One region of the Oscillibacter acetigenes genome, then DNA from elsewhere that is predicted to be linked to it. Evidence: riboswitches for the same ligand, from Rfam matches in the RefSeq annotation. Region 1 holds a riboswitch; each other region holds the start of a gene.
What was found. A riboswitch is a leader RNA that binds a small molecule or an ion and turns the genes downstream of it on or off. The one in region 1 is predicted to bind FMN.
Positions count from the first base shown of each region.

Region 2: another riboswitch for FMN. It lies ahead of ribD (bifunctional diaminohydroxyphosphoribosylaminopyrimidine deaminase/5-amino-6-(5-phosphoribosylamino)uracil reductase RibD); the one in region 1 lies ahead of OCV80_RS06705 (ECF transporter S component).
Region 3: another riboswitch for FMN. It lies ahead of OCV80_RS05580 (MATE family efflux transporter); the one in region 1 lies ahead of OCV80_RS06705 (ECF transporter S component).

Region 1 covers NZ_JAOQKG010000003.1:5,993-10,344, forward strand. Annotated here, with positions in the region: gene dinB (DNA polymerase IV) at 1-825, opposite strand, end outside; gene OCV80_RS06705 (ECF transporter S component) at 994-1,698, opposite strand; FMN riboswitch at 1,803-1,931, opposite strand; gene OCV80_RS06710 (SLOG family protein) at 2,082-2,600, shown strand; gene OCV80_RS06715 (helix-turn-helix domain-containing protein) at 2,800-3,363, shown strand; gene OCV80_RS06720 (hypothetical protein) at 3,360-3,911, shown strand; gene OCV80_RS06725 (magnesium transporter CorA family protein) at 3,936-4,352, shown strand, end outside.
Region 2 covers NZ_JAOQKG010000001.1:510,087-514,438, reverse strand. Annotated here, with positions in the region: gene OCV80_RS02700 (helix-turn-helix domain-containing protein) at 549-761, opposite strand; gene OCV80_RS02695 (sigma-70 RNA polymerase sigma factor region 4 domain-containing protein) at 754-1,176, opposite strand; gene OCV80_RS02690 (TnpV protein) at 1,606-1,983, shown strand; FMN riboswitch at 2,258-2,372, shown strand; gene ribD (bifunctional diaminohydroxyphosphoribosylaminopyrimidine deaminase/5-amino-6-(5-phosphoribosylamino)uracil reductase RibD) at 2,527-3,633, shown strand; gene OCV80_RS02680 (riboflavin synthase) at 3,614-4,261, shown strand; gene OCV80_RS02675 (bifunctional 3,4-dihydroxy-2-butanone-4-phosphate synthase/GTP cyclohydrolase II) at 4,273-4,352, shown strand, end outside.
Region 3 covers NZ_JAOQKG010000002.1:338,199-342,550, reverse strand. Annotated here, with positions in the region: gene OCV80_RS05590 (sodium:solute symporter family protein) at 1-554, opposite strand, end outside; gene OCV80_RS05585 (patatin-like phospholipase family protein) at 958-1,815, opposite strand; FMN riboswitch at 1,989-2,102, shown strand; gene OCV80_RS05580 (MATE family efflux transporter) at 2,265-2,681, shown strand; gene OCV80_RS05575 (MATE family efflux transporter) at 2,683-3,669, shown strand; gene OCV80_RS05570 (HPr family phosphocarrier protein) at 3,740-4,003, shown strand; gene OCV80_RS05565 (CDP-alcohol phosphatidyltransferase family protein) at 4,038-4,352, shown strand, end outside.

The DNA.
Region 1 (4,352 bases):
GGAGTCCGCCAGCACGGCGACGCCGCCCCGCACCTGCTCTGCGGTGGTGAGGTTTTTCGGGAAGGTAGTGCCGTTGCCAACGGACTTCACCATCTCCGGCTCGTACCGGGAGCGGACTGGATCGGTGTCCAGCCCGTTGGCATAGTCGTGGAGCTGGACGCCCATTTTGCCCATCAGGGTCTCCAGGGCATCCCGCTTGCAGGCCGCCAACTCTCCGATGGTCTTCACGCCGAACTGGGCCAAAATCTTCCGGGCGGCGCCCCCCACGTACAGCAGCGCCCCCACCGGCAGAGGCCAGACCAGCCTCTGCCAGTTCTCCCGGGAGACGACAGTGGTGGCGTCGGGTTTCCGGTAGTCGCTGCCCAGCTTGGCAAACACCTTGTTGAAGGAGACCCCCACTGAGAGGGTCAGTCCCATCTCCTGCTTCATCCGTTGCCGCAGATGGTCTGCCAGGGCCTTGGCATCACCGCCGAAGAGGTGGAGGGTATGGGTGACGTCCAGCCAGCTCTCATCGATGCCGAAGGGCTCCACCAGGTCCGTGTACTGCTCGTAGATGGTGTTGACCTCTTTGGAGACCTGCCGGTACAGTTTGTGGTGGGGTGGCAGCAGCACCAGCTCCGGGCACTTTTTCTTGGCCTGCCAGATGGTTTCCGCCGTCTGGACGCCGAATTTTTTCGCCGGTTCATTCTTGGCCAGGATGATGCCGTGGCGGGAGGTGGGATCTCCGCAGACCGCCACGGGCACGTTCTGCAGGTCTGGTCGGCTCCGCAGCTCCACGGAGGCGTAAAAGCTGTTCAGATCGCAGTGCAGGATGATGCGGTCCATGGCCCCGCCTCCTTTCTCACTTCTATTATAGCACATCTGTTCGTTCCTGAAAAGGGAGAAGGGATGGGAAGGTTTTGACATACCGGCGCAGGGAGGCGGAGGGACGGATATGGGCCGCAGTAAAAGGCGCGGGGACGGTATCCGCCCCCGCGCCTGTGGTGTTCAGATTTACAGAATCCCCATCAGCACCAGGGCCAGCACCACAAAGGTTGCCAGCAGGGCCAGGGAGAACAGGAGGAACCCGGCGCTCAGCTTGCCCTTGCCCTCGACAGGCGCATGGGACTCCGGTACCAGCCGGGCCTTCCGCAGGGCGGTGACCACCGGCTTGTAGAGCAGCAGGATCAGCGCCATGTTCAGGCCGCCCTTCACCAGGTTGAAGGGCAGGAACACCGGGATCAGCATGGGGACCACGATTTCCTCGCGATCCATTCCCATGTAGATGGGCGTGATGAGATAGTTCCACAGCAGCATCACCACGGTGAGGCAAACAGTGCCCAGGGCCAGACCGATGACGGCGCCCTTGCGGGTGTGGAACTTCTTGTAGACGAAGGCGGCGGTGCAGCAGAAGGCGCAGGTAGCCAGCACATTCATGATGCAGCCGATGGGGCCGGTGTCGCTGACGGTGAACATCTCCACCACGGCCACCACGATGGAGATGACGGCGGCGGACAGAGGTCCGAAGAGGAAGGCGCCGATGCAGATGACCGTGTCCTTCAGGTCCATCTGCAGGAAGCCGGACACCTGTGGCAGCATCTTGCTGAGGAGCATCACCACATAGGCGATGGCCGCCAGCATGGCCAGGGAGGTGATGGTTCGGACGTTTGTTGCGGGCCGGGAGGGGTTCTTGATGGCGTTGGCATTGGGTTCGGACATAAAAATACACTCCTTTTCGTTGCTTGAAAACACCCTGGACGCTTTGGCTTCTCCAAGGTGATCCACGCAACGCAGGAGCGCGAACAAACGCGCGGCCACGCCGCACTCATCTTCTTCCATCCAGACTGTAACTGTTGGTCCCGGAGTTTCACCGAGTCAGCGCCTGTGCATACGCGCAGGCGGTCGCGGACTGTACCGCCAGTGGGGAATTTCACCCCGCCCTGAAGACAAAGTATTCAGTTGCTTTCTGGCCATAGTATATGACAGCGCGGAAGAAATTGCAAGTCCCTAAATGAAAAAACGGCAAATTTCCCGTGGGTCTTTACAAACAAGAACGGATGTTCTATACTGAATCAAAGACCAGAAGGAGGGAGGCGGAGACCATGCGGGGGCGGCAGGCGGCCTGCTGCTTTACCGGGCACCGGCCCGGTAAGCTGCCATGGCGGTATAACGAGGAGGACCTGCGCTGCGTGTCGCTCAAGGCCCGCATCGCAGACGCGGTGGAGGCGGCCTATCAGGAGGGATTCCGTCACTTTCTCTGCGGCATGGCCCTGGGCTGTGACCTGTATTTCTGCGAGTGCGTCCTCCGCCTGCGCCAGACGCACCCGGACGTGACGGTGGAGGCGGCCGTCCCATGTCCCTCCCAGGCGGATGCCTGGCCGCCGGACCAGCGGCGGCGGTATGAGCGGCTGGTGGCTGCCTGTGACTTTGAGACCCTGGTGTCCGCCTGCTACACCCCCGCCTGTATGCAGCGGCGGGACCGGTATATGGTGGACCACGCCGCGCTGCTGATCGCCGCCTTTGACGGGTCTCCCGGCGGAACCCGGTACACGGTGGAGTACGCCATGCGCCGGGGGCTGGAGATCGTGGACCTGCCCATTGTGCTGGAGCCCGCCCGATAGGCCGGGGCGCTTGGATGCGGAGACGTCCGGTGCCTTGGTTTTTTCTTGCAATATGGGCCGGAGCCGTTGCGCGGGGAGCCCTGTTGTGGTATGTTGGAGAGGAAGGCAATCTGAGATTGCGGAACTTCCATGCTTGGTTGCTGGTATGCAACCGGGCGGCCTGATAAGCTGAAGGCATCCAAGAGAAGGGAGAATGCCTATGACATTCGGAGAGAAGCTGCAATCCCTCCGGCAGAGAGCCGGCATGAGCCAGGACGCGCTGGCCGAGCGCCTGCAGGTGAGCCGGCAGGCCGTCAGCCGCTGGGAACGGGACGAGACCATGCCGGAGACGGACAAAGTGGTGGCCCTGGCGGATATTTTCGGTGTGACAACAGACTATCTGCTCCGCCTCCAGCTGGAGCAGACGAAGCCGGAGGAGAAGCAGCCGCCGCCCCAGGAACGGAAGGACTGGGTGGAGCGTTTTTTGGCCTTTAGCAAGCGGAAGTGGTACCTGCTGGGATGGGTGCTGATCGCCTGGGGCGTATTGGATCTGGTGCAGCTGGCGCTGTTTTATCTGGCGTACCGGGGGATGCTGGGCGGATTCACGGGTCTGATCGGCTGGGATATGGCGGAGATGGGCGGAGTGAATCTGCTTGACGTGTTCCCGGCAGGTGTGCTGCTGTTCCCGGCCCTGTACGCCGCCGTGAAGATCGCGGCGGGGGTGCTGGTGCTGTATTTCGGAAAAAGGCATGTACAAAAGAAGCGGGAGGAGGAAATGCAGTGAAGGGAATCTTTTGGGGGTTCTTCTTGATCTTTATCAATTTTTATGTGACAATCAACGGACATACACTGAATCTGCTGCCGACCTTTGCGGGTTATATCTTACTCTATCGGGCAGCAGGGGAATTGTTGGGAGAGAGCGGTCGATTCGGGAAACTCCGCCCCTTTGCTGTGGCTGTGGCCATATACACAGGTATCCTGTGGGTGGGAGACTTGCTGGGCGTGACCGGCGCAAACTGGCTGAGTACGCTCCTGGAGCTGGCTGCTCTGGCGGTCGCCCTGTATATTTCCTGGAGCGTGATCCAGGCCATTTTGGAGATGGAGACCCATTATGGGACAGATCTGAACGGCACTTCGGCACGGACCGCCTGGTTTGTCCTGTTGGCGGCACAGATTGCCGGAACGCTGGGCGGCCTGCTGCTGGACGCTTTGGCACTGATGGCCCTGATTGCCCTGCTGGTGGGCATCATCTGGTTTCTCGCGGCACTGTGGAAGTGCGCCGGGCTCTATGACGGCCTGCCGCCCAAGGACGCCGGCCTGGAAAACCTGTGAGAGACCGAGAGGAGAGAGACCGCCATGCGAAAGGTACTGCCCATGTCCCGCATCCGGGAGATGGAGCCCTATATGGACGCCAAGGTGCTGGACTACATCCACGAGGGGCAGATCGAAGCGTTTGAGGGCTTTGAGGACTTCGATCTGATCGCCTTTGACTGGTACGACGTGCGCAGCGAGCGGACGGCAGCATCCCAGATGCTGCTGTATCTGGACCGGGAGGACCTGTTCGTCTTCTGTGAGGACGACGCAGCGGAGGACGCCGCCCAGGCGGCCCTGCTGGTGCCGGAGGAAGAGGCACTGTCCAACGAGCAGGTGCTCCACCGCTTCTTCGTCCGGCTGCTGAGGGGGGATATGGCCCATCTGGACCGGCTGGAGGCGGACATCAGCGATGGGGAGACAGAGGTGCTCACCGGTGCCCATGAGGCGTATCTGGACCGG
Region 2 (4,352 bases), on a different contig from region 1:
TGGCTCAACTCCTTTCAAACTGCAACGGACAATTTTTATCTAAAACACAAGTATTGGGGCAAGTTTTTTCAGCGGCGCAAGCCGCAAAAGGCGGGTTTGGGGTGGCAACCCCAACAAGTATCTGACCGGGGGACAAATGAGCGAAAAGCGAAATTTGGTACACTGGTCGATACTTGCTCTCCGTGACTGCAAACTTTCTCTCACTTCCGTCCGCCACTTTTTTGGAAAACTGCAACCACAAAAGTTTGTTTCTCTTTTTCTGCTACTACTAATCCTGTAAAGGGCATTCCTGCCCGCTTTCGCTAAAATGACACCGGACGCAGTGGTTTCTACCCGGTGTTGGAGAAATCCTTTCTCTTTGCCCTCTACTACGGGTAAATGCTCCAAATGCCAAACACCAGGGCAGAAAAATTCCCTCCTCGCTTACTACTACAACCGGCAGGGGGCAAAATGGCCGGGAGCGGAGCCGGACAACAAAAAAAGCAGTAAATCTTTTTCAAGACTTACTGCTTTCGCTGGCCGCGTCGGTGGCGGCTGGTATTCAGTTTTTATGACTTGTCCGGTGGTTCGTCAAGCCGGAACTTGAATTGACAGTCAATTAACCGCTGCTTTACATAGTCCTCCACCTCGGCGTTGACCTGCCCGTTCACTTTTGAGAAATAGCGGATATATCCGGCGTAGTGGAGCAGGACAGCGTTCACGGCTTCTGGGTCGCCCTCACGGGCTTTGAGGATTGTTTCATAGGGGAGAAGTCTACTCATACCGGCTCACCCCCATTTCTTCGCGTAGCCGCTGCAAGGCAAGCTGGATATGCCGCCCCGCTGTGCTGCGTGACCGGCCAATACACGCGCCGATCACGCGCTGCGGCTGGCGCAGAAAGTAATAGCGCAGGATTTCTTCCCGCGTCTGCTCCGGCAAAACAGAGATCGCGTCGGCAAGGGCGGCGTTGCAGAGCAGGACGGTCTGACCGCAGACGGTAAATGGGTATTCCTCGTCCGGCTCCGACGCGGCAAACTGGACAAACTTCTCGTTCATCAGATAGTCAAGGGAAACTTGCCGTTCCCATTGCCGTTTAAGCTTCAAAATCTTGTCCAAGGCGGCACAGCGGATAACAGTCTTGCAAAAGGCGTTGTACCTGCGCTGGATATATTCTTGATAGGCTATCTGGTCGGTCATGGAAATTCCCCTTTCTGAATAATAGTGCGGGGCGGTGGCACTTCTTGCTGTCGCCCCTTGATTGCCTACCAGCAAAGGCGGGCGGGGCTGTCAACGGCTGCGCATATGCGCCGTTCATCTTGACCGTTGACTGGCTCGGCTGGGTTTGCTATTTACCCGACAAACTTGAATTTGAATACTACGATTTTATGAGCGATTATCGCTCACCGTGGGTTTTCAATAAAATCCTCCAAAAGCCTTGAAAACAAAGGGTTTTTCGCAGCGTGTTCGCCTTATCCCTTTATTCGGTTTCACACAAGTTTACCCTTGCCCTGGCCACTCATAAGGGCAAAAGCAAGGGCAAGAAAATCTCGCAACAGGATATGGCAACGTGTGGCAATCGGGGAACTGTGACGTATGTGCGAATATATTATAGCGGAGGATTTTATTATGGACAAGTACATTTTTGACAAGAACAACGGCCTTTGGTATGAACTGATTGGCGACTACTATCTTCCCTGTCTGACCGTACCCGCTGAAGAAGGACAGCCTGTTGGCGTATGGGGTCAGCGGCACAAGCGGTATCTCAAAGAATACCGCCCAGCCTTTTATAATGCTTTGCTGTTAAGCGGCAAACTGAATGGCTACCTTGCCGATATTGACCGGCAGGCACAGGAGCAAATGGTCACCGTCATTCGGCAAATGTCGAAGGCCCAAGGAATTACTGAAGTGTTGAAAGCTACCAACCAAGCGGAGTGGGTAGGAATGATGAATAATATCTGTTTTGCGGCAGTAGAAATGATTCATGATGAAATCATATACGCATAAGTACGAAAGCGGCTGGGGATATACCCTGCCGCTTTCATGCTCGTCAAAACAGTTATCTGCCAGTGAAGATGCAGCCCTCTATATCAGTAATTGAAAATAAGACAAGGCAGACTAAAAGGAGAGGGAACAATACTTTGCAACTTTCAACCCCATTTTGTTGCATTTCACGCCAGGCAAAAGGATGTTTTGCAAAGAAAATCAAGCAATGCGAAATTAAAATATACCCTCTTGACAAACGAACTATAATTCTATATACTCAGTTCTGTCAATTGAATAAAATCTTCAGGGCAGGGTGTAAGTCCCTACCGGCGGTACAGCCCGCGAGCCGAAAGGCATGATTCGGTGAAACTCCGAAGCCGACAGTATAGTCTGGATGAAAGAAGATTTGCAGTACACAGGGATGAAGTTTATCACCCTGTGCGTGTAAGTTGCTCTGGATTGTTTTCAATCCAGAGTTTTATTTTATGCCGGCGCTATGTCTGTGTCTATCTGCGTCGCCCTGAACGATTTGTTCAGGGCGATTTTTGCTTTTGAGGTGATGGTATGAGTGACGAGGATTATATGTCTTTGGCTTTGCATTTTGCAAAGAAGGGAGTTGGCTGGACGGCCCCGAATCCAATGGTGGGCGCAGTTATCGTGAAAGAGGGCCGGGTGATCGGGCGGGGCTGGCATGAAAAATGTGGACAGCCACACGCCGAGAGGAACGCCCTTGCCTCTTGTACCGAGCCCTCGGAGGGAGCGACTATGTATGTCACACTGGAACCCTGCTGCCACTACGGGCATCAGCCACCATGCACGGAGGCCATCTTAAACGTCGGCATCAAGCGGGTGGTGGTAGGTTCCGGCGATCCAAATCCCCTTGTCAGCGGGAGAGGTATTCAAATACTCCGAGAACACGGAATAGAGGTGACGGAACATATCCTGGAGGACGAATGTACCCGGCTGAATGAGGTGTTCTTCCACTACATCCAGACAAAGCGCCCCTTTGTGGTGATGAAATACGCCATGACGCTGGACGGAAAAATCGCAACCTATACAGGGGCCTCCAAATGGGTCACGGGAGAGCAGGCAAGAAATCATGTGCAGGAGCAGCGCCACCGCTACACCGGCATCATGGTGGGAGTTGGAACGGTACTGGCCGACGATCCCTTGTTGACCTGCCGGAAAGCCGGGTGCAAAAACCCCATTCGCATTATCTGTGATACCGATTTACGCACTCCTCTAACCGCCCAAGTAGTCACTACGGCAAAACAGGCTCCTACTATCCTCGTTACCTGCTGCGCTGACCGTGAAAAATGGACGGGCTACGAAGAAGCCGGCTGCCGTATTCTGCCGGCGGAACGGAAGAATGGCCGCATTGATTTGGAGCGGTTGATGGAACGGCTGGGGCAGGAGGGCCTTGACAGCATTTTGTTGGAGGGCGGCGGCACGCTGAACTGGGCCGCGCTGGAAAGCGGCATCGTTCAGAAAGTGCAGGCATATATCGCGCCCAAGCTGTTCGGAGGGCAGACGGCAAAAACGCCGGTAGAGGGCGCTGGTGTACCGTTGCCCGACTGTGCGTTCCAGTTGAAAAACATGGTTATCACGCAGTTGGGGGAGGACATTCTGCTGGAAAGTGAGGTGGCAAGTCATGTTCACCGGGATTGTTGAAGAAATTGGAACGGTGACACAAATCCGGCACGGCCCGCACTCCGCAATCCTCACCATAGCGGCTGAAACCGTTTTGGAAACTACGAAAATCGGAGACAGCATCGCCGTCAACGGTATCTGTCTCACCGTTACCGCTTTATCGGACACCTCTTTTTCGGCGGATGTCATGCACGAAACGCTGAACCGCTCTGCTCTGTCCCGGCTGGGTACGGGAAGTCATGTGAATTTGGAGCGGGCCATGCCCGCGGACGGGCGTTTTGGCGGACATATCGTGGCCGGTCATGTGGATGGCGTTGGAACGGTGGCAAATGTGCGGCGGGACGATACGGCAGTCTGGTTCACCGTGCGGGCGGCGCCGGATATTCTGCGCTATATCGTGGAGAAAGGCTCTGTGGCGATAGACGGGATTAGCTTGACCGTGGCGGCAGTCACACAGACGGATTTTTCCATTTCCGCCATTCCCCACACCGTGGCGAATACGGTTTTGCGGGAACGGAAAAGGGGCGACCCGGTCAACCTGGAAACAGATGTGATTGGGAAGTATGTAGAAAAGCTGCTGTTCCCCACCATGGGCAGGCGGCAGGATACCACAATCACCAAAGAATTTTTATCTCAACACGGATTTTAGGAGGGCAGGCAATGATACAGTTCAGCACTATTGACGAAGCTCTTTGCGACCTTCGAGCGGGCAAAATCATTCTGGTTACGGATGACCCCAC
Region 3 (4,352 bases), on a different contig from region 1:
ACCACGCCGAACAGGCCGGAGGTGGCTGTGTAGACCATAAAGACCACTGTTGCGATCAGCGCGCCCATCTCATAGGAGAGGCCGAACTCTCCCCCCAGCATCCGGATGATCGTGGCCGTGGCGGTGACCTGGGAGGCCACCGTCCCCATCATGGCGAACGCGATCAGCACAGAGAGGGTGATCTTGGCTGCCCGGCCAAACCGCCGTTCAAACAGCTCCGGGATAGAGGTGATCCCGTACTGCATCCCGATATCCGAGATCTTCCCGGCGATGCCGGAGAAAATGAACATTCCCAGAAGGTATGGAATTGCGGTAAGGACCGCCTTGAAGCCGTCGGTATAGGCCACACCTGCCCGGCCCATCAGACCGCTGCCGCCGATGATCGTCGCGCAGACGGTGGCCATCAGCACCATCGGCCCAAAGGACCGGCCCGCTACATAATAATCCTTTGTGTTCTGGATCCGCCTGACGGAATAGACCCCCACCAGGACCATGATGACAAGGTATGCCGCAATGATTCCCAGATCCAAAATCGTCAATACGCTGTGATCCATCAAAAATGCCCTCCTTTTCTTTGTTTGCTCCAGAGGGCCGCACCTGCATACCTTTGTCCGGCAAGATCTTCAGCAGCTGTCTGCTTCCATTCACACCCACATTATATATGTTTCGGCGCAGCCCTCTACCCATAAGGGCAGATCCTGATCCATATTCTTCACCCCTTCTAACCACGTCCTCTTGTGGCAGTGAATATATGAACATTATAATGTTACTTGAAAAAAATGTCAATTTGTCCGATATGTATCAGAAATTCTTTATTCAAAAAGTATATATGCCATCCCGCCAGTTTTGCCAACCATGATACCTGGACCAAGGGACGCTGTATACTGCACAAAGAAAAACTGCGCATCCATACAAGCCCCTGCCTGCTGGATGCGCAATTTCCTATATCATCTACCATCATTCATGCGTCAGCAAATACTCTTTCAGTCCGCTGAGAGACGCCCTGCCGGCCTCTGCCCCGAGGTCATAAACAGCCTGCAGCTTGGCGGGGTCCTTTTCCACACGCCTGATTGGGAGTGGGCCATTGGGCCGAACCACGAAGAGCCCCCCGCGCTGCTCCATCCCTATGATCTCCTCCACCTGCCGGTTATAGACTTCCCACCGCCGGTTCAGACTCTCCGCAAAGGCCGGATAGCGATGGTAATAGAGGCGGTTGAATCGCTGAAGCCATGCTGCGGGCCGCTCTTTCCGATACTCCAAGGGACGTGTGAGCACGAGAACGGTCTTGTCGTAGCCCAGACTCTTGCAGAAATGGACTGGAATACTGTCGCTGACCCCGCCATCCAGGTAGAACCTCCCATCCAACTCCACAGGCCGGGAGACATAGGGCATGGCAGAGGTGGCCCGCAGGACCTCCATCTGACGGAACGGCTCTGTGATCCGGATATACTCCGGGGCGCCTGTGTGCAGATCGGTGACCGCGGCATAGAAGTCAACGCCCGATCTCTGAAAGGCCGCTTCATCAAATACGTCCAGCTTGGAGGACACCTCATAGAAGGCAAAGTCGGCGTTGATCAGATTGCCCGTGGTCAGCAGCGAGCGCAGCCCCATGTACCGCTTATCCCGGATATACTTCAAATTATACCGTATGGCGCGTCCCTTCTGACCGGCGGGAGCATTGATCCCAAACAGCGCACCGGCCGACACACCGACGATTCCATCAAAGGATATCTGTTCATCCATCCAGGAGTCCAGAACGCCTGCGGTAAACATTCCGCGCATGGCGCCGCCCTCCAAGACCAAGCCCGTTTTCATCCCTGTCCTGCCTCCTGTGATTTTGTCGATTTTGATATTTTACCACAGGAAAAGCCAAAATGGAATGCCTTGTACGGGACACAGGATATCGATCAGAAAGCGCAGAAGTTGATACGGCGGGAAGGACATTTTCCTTGACGGTTCTTTTATTTAATGATACATTTAGGTATGTAAGTTTTCTTCGGAAACGAGATATTTCTCTACTGGCGGTAACAGTCCGCGAGCGATCAGCTAATCCGGTGGAATTCCGGAGCCAACAGGTTCGGTCTGGAGGGGAGAAGAAGGCTTTCTGGTGCCGTGCCGGATGCCCATCCTCCTCAAGCAAAAGTGTATACTCTAAGCACCCGGTACAGCCATCTCTCTGCGTCAGGGAAATGGCGCCGGGATTTTTTATTTCCGGCGGCTTCTCCCTCGGAAGCGTCCAGTATGAATACGGAAGGAGCCTTGCTATGGAGCCAAACCTGCAGCCAAACCCATTGGAAACGGATCCCATACCCAAACTGATCGTTCGATACGCCGTTCCCACCTCACTGACACTGATGGTCAACTACCTCTATAACATCGTGGATCAGATCTTTGTCGGACAGGGCGTGGGCATTACAGGAATGGCAGCCACTAATATCGCGTTCCCGCTGACCATTCTGGTCAATGCTGTGGCATTGATGCTGGGAGACGGATGTGCCGCCAATATCAGTCTGTGCCTGGGTCGGAAAGAGCAGCGGGAGGCGGACAGCACCATCAGTCACGCCCTCACCCTGATCTTGGCCAGCGGTCTGCTGGCCGCTCTGGCCTGCGGCATCTTCGCCCCGCAGATCGTAGTCCTTTTCGGCGCGACGTCGACTGCCTATGCAGAGTCTCTGTCCTAATATGCGCGCCATCGCATGGGGGATCCCGTTCCAGCTCCTTTGTCCCGCCTTCACCGCCATTATCCGGGCGGACGGCTCCCCGCAGTACATGATGAAGTGCATGATGACAGGGGCGGTCATCAACCTGATCCTGGACCCTATCTTTATCTTTCCGCTGAAGATGGGCGTTGTGGGCGCCGGGATCGCCACGGTGATCGGGCAGGTGGCTGCTGGATGCCTGGCCCTGCTCTACCTGCGCCGCCTCAAAACCGTTCATATCCGGCGGGAGGACCTGCGCCCTACACGGAAGCTGACCTGTCGTATTCTGGCACTGGGCTTCCCCAGCTTGCTTACGCAGATGCTCTCCGCTCTGGTGCAGATTACCCTGAACAATCTGATGCGGGCCTATGGAGCCGCCACAGTCTATGGCAGTGACATTGCCTTATCCGTCTACGGCATGATGATGAAGGTCTACCAGATCGCTCACTCCATGTTCGTCGGGGTGTCCTCTGCCATCCAGCCCATCAACGGCTATAATTTCGGCGCCAACCACTATGCGCGGGTCCAAAAGACATTCCATATAGCTTCTCTTATTGCAGTAGGCATTTCAGTGGTGTGGTTTCTCATTTTCATGGTGTTCCCGCGGCAGATCGCAAGCTGCTTTGTATCGGACAATGCGCTCTATCTGGATTGCGCACAGCACTGCTTCCGGCTCTATATGCTGGCCTTTTTCCTGTATGGCCTTCACATGACCTCAGCCTCCTTCTTCCAGGGGATCGGCCGGCCTGGTAAGTCCCTGCTGATTCCTCTGGCCCGGCAGGGCTGCTTCCTGATCCCTCTGGCGCTTCTGCTATCCCGCTCCTTCGGGCTGGACGGCGCACTTCTGGCCGCACCGATAGCCGATGCTCTTGCGTTCCTGCTCTGCCTGCTGCTGGCCCGCTGGGAATTTCGGAGTTGGAGAAGAAAGGGCTGGCTGTGCAAAGGAGAGCGCAAATATCGCGCATCATAAGCGCACATGTTCCGAAGCCCCTGGATCGAGCATTTATAAATGAAAATCTATCATTGGGAGGACGATTCCCATGACAACGCGGACCCTTTCATTGCAGTTGGAGGAAGATTTCACCACACATACAGCCGCACTGTTTGTAAGCCATGTCAATGTCTTTCAGAGCACCATCCGCATAATCGCCGGTGAGCGAAGCATCAATGCGAAAAGTCTTCTCGGGGTCGTCTCCTTCGGCTTTCGTCAGGGACAGCAGGTACAGGTCGCTGCAGACGGCCCTGACGAAGCCGAAGCTGTAAACGCGTTGTCGCAATTTTTCCAGTCTTCTGCTTCCGCATGACTTGTCTGCATATAGGAGATGGAGAAGAACCTCAATGAAGCCATTCAACACAAAAGAGAGATTCTCTATTCCGAACCTGATGGGATATTTTCGGCTCCTCCTCATTCCGGTATTCTGTTACCTCTATCTGGCAAAAGAAGCGTACCATTGGGCCGCAGGTGTTGTCCTCCTCTCCAGTCTCACGGATCTGTTTGATGGGATGATCGCAAGAAAGTTCAACATGATCACAAATTTGGGCAAGGCGCTTGACCCGATCGCGGACAAACTGACACACGGTGCATTGGCTCTTTGTCTGGCCTTCCGCTATCCCCAGATGTGGGTCCTGTTTGGTCTTATGGTGCTCAAGGAG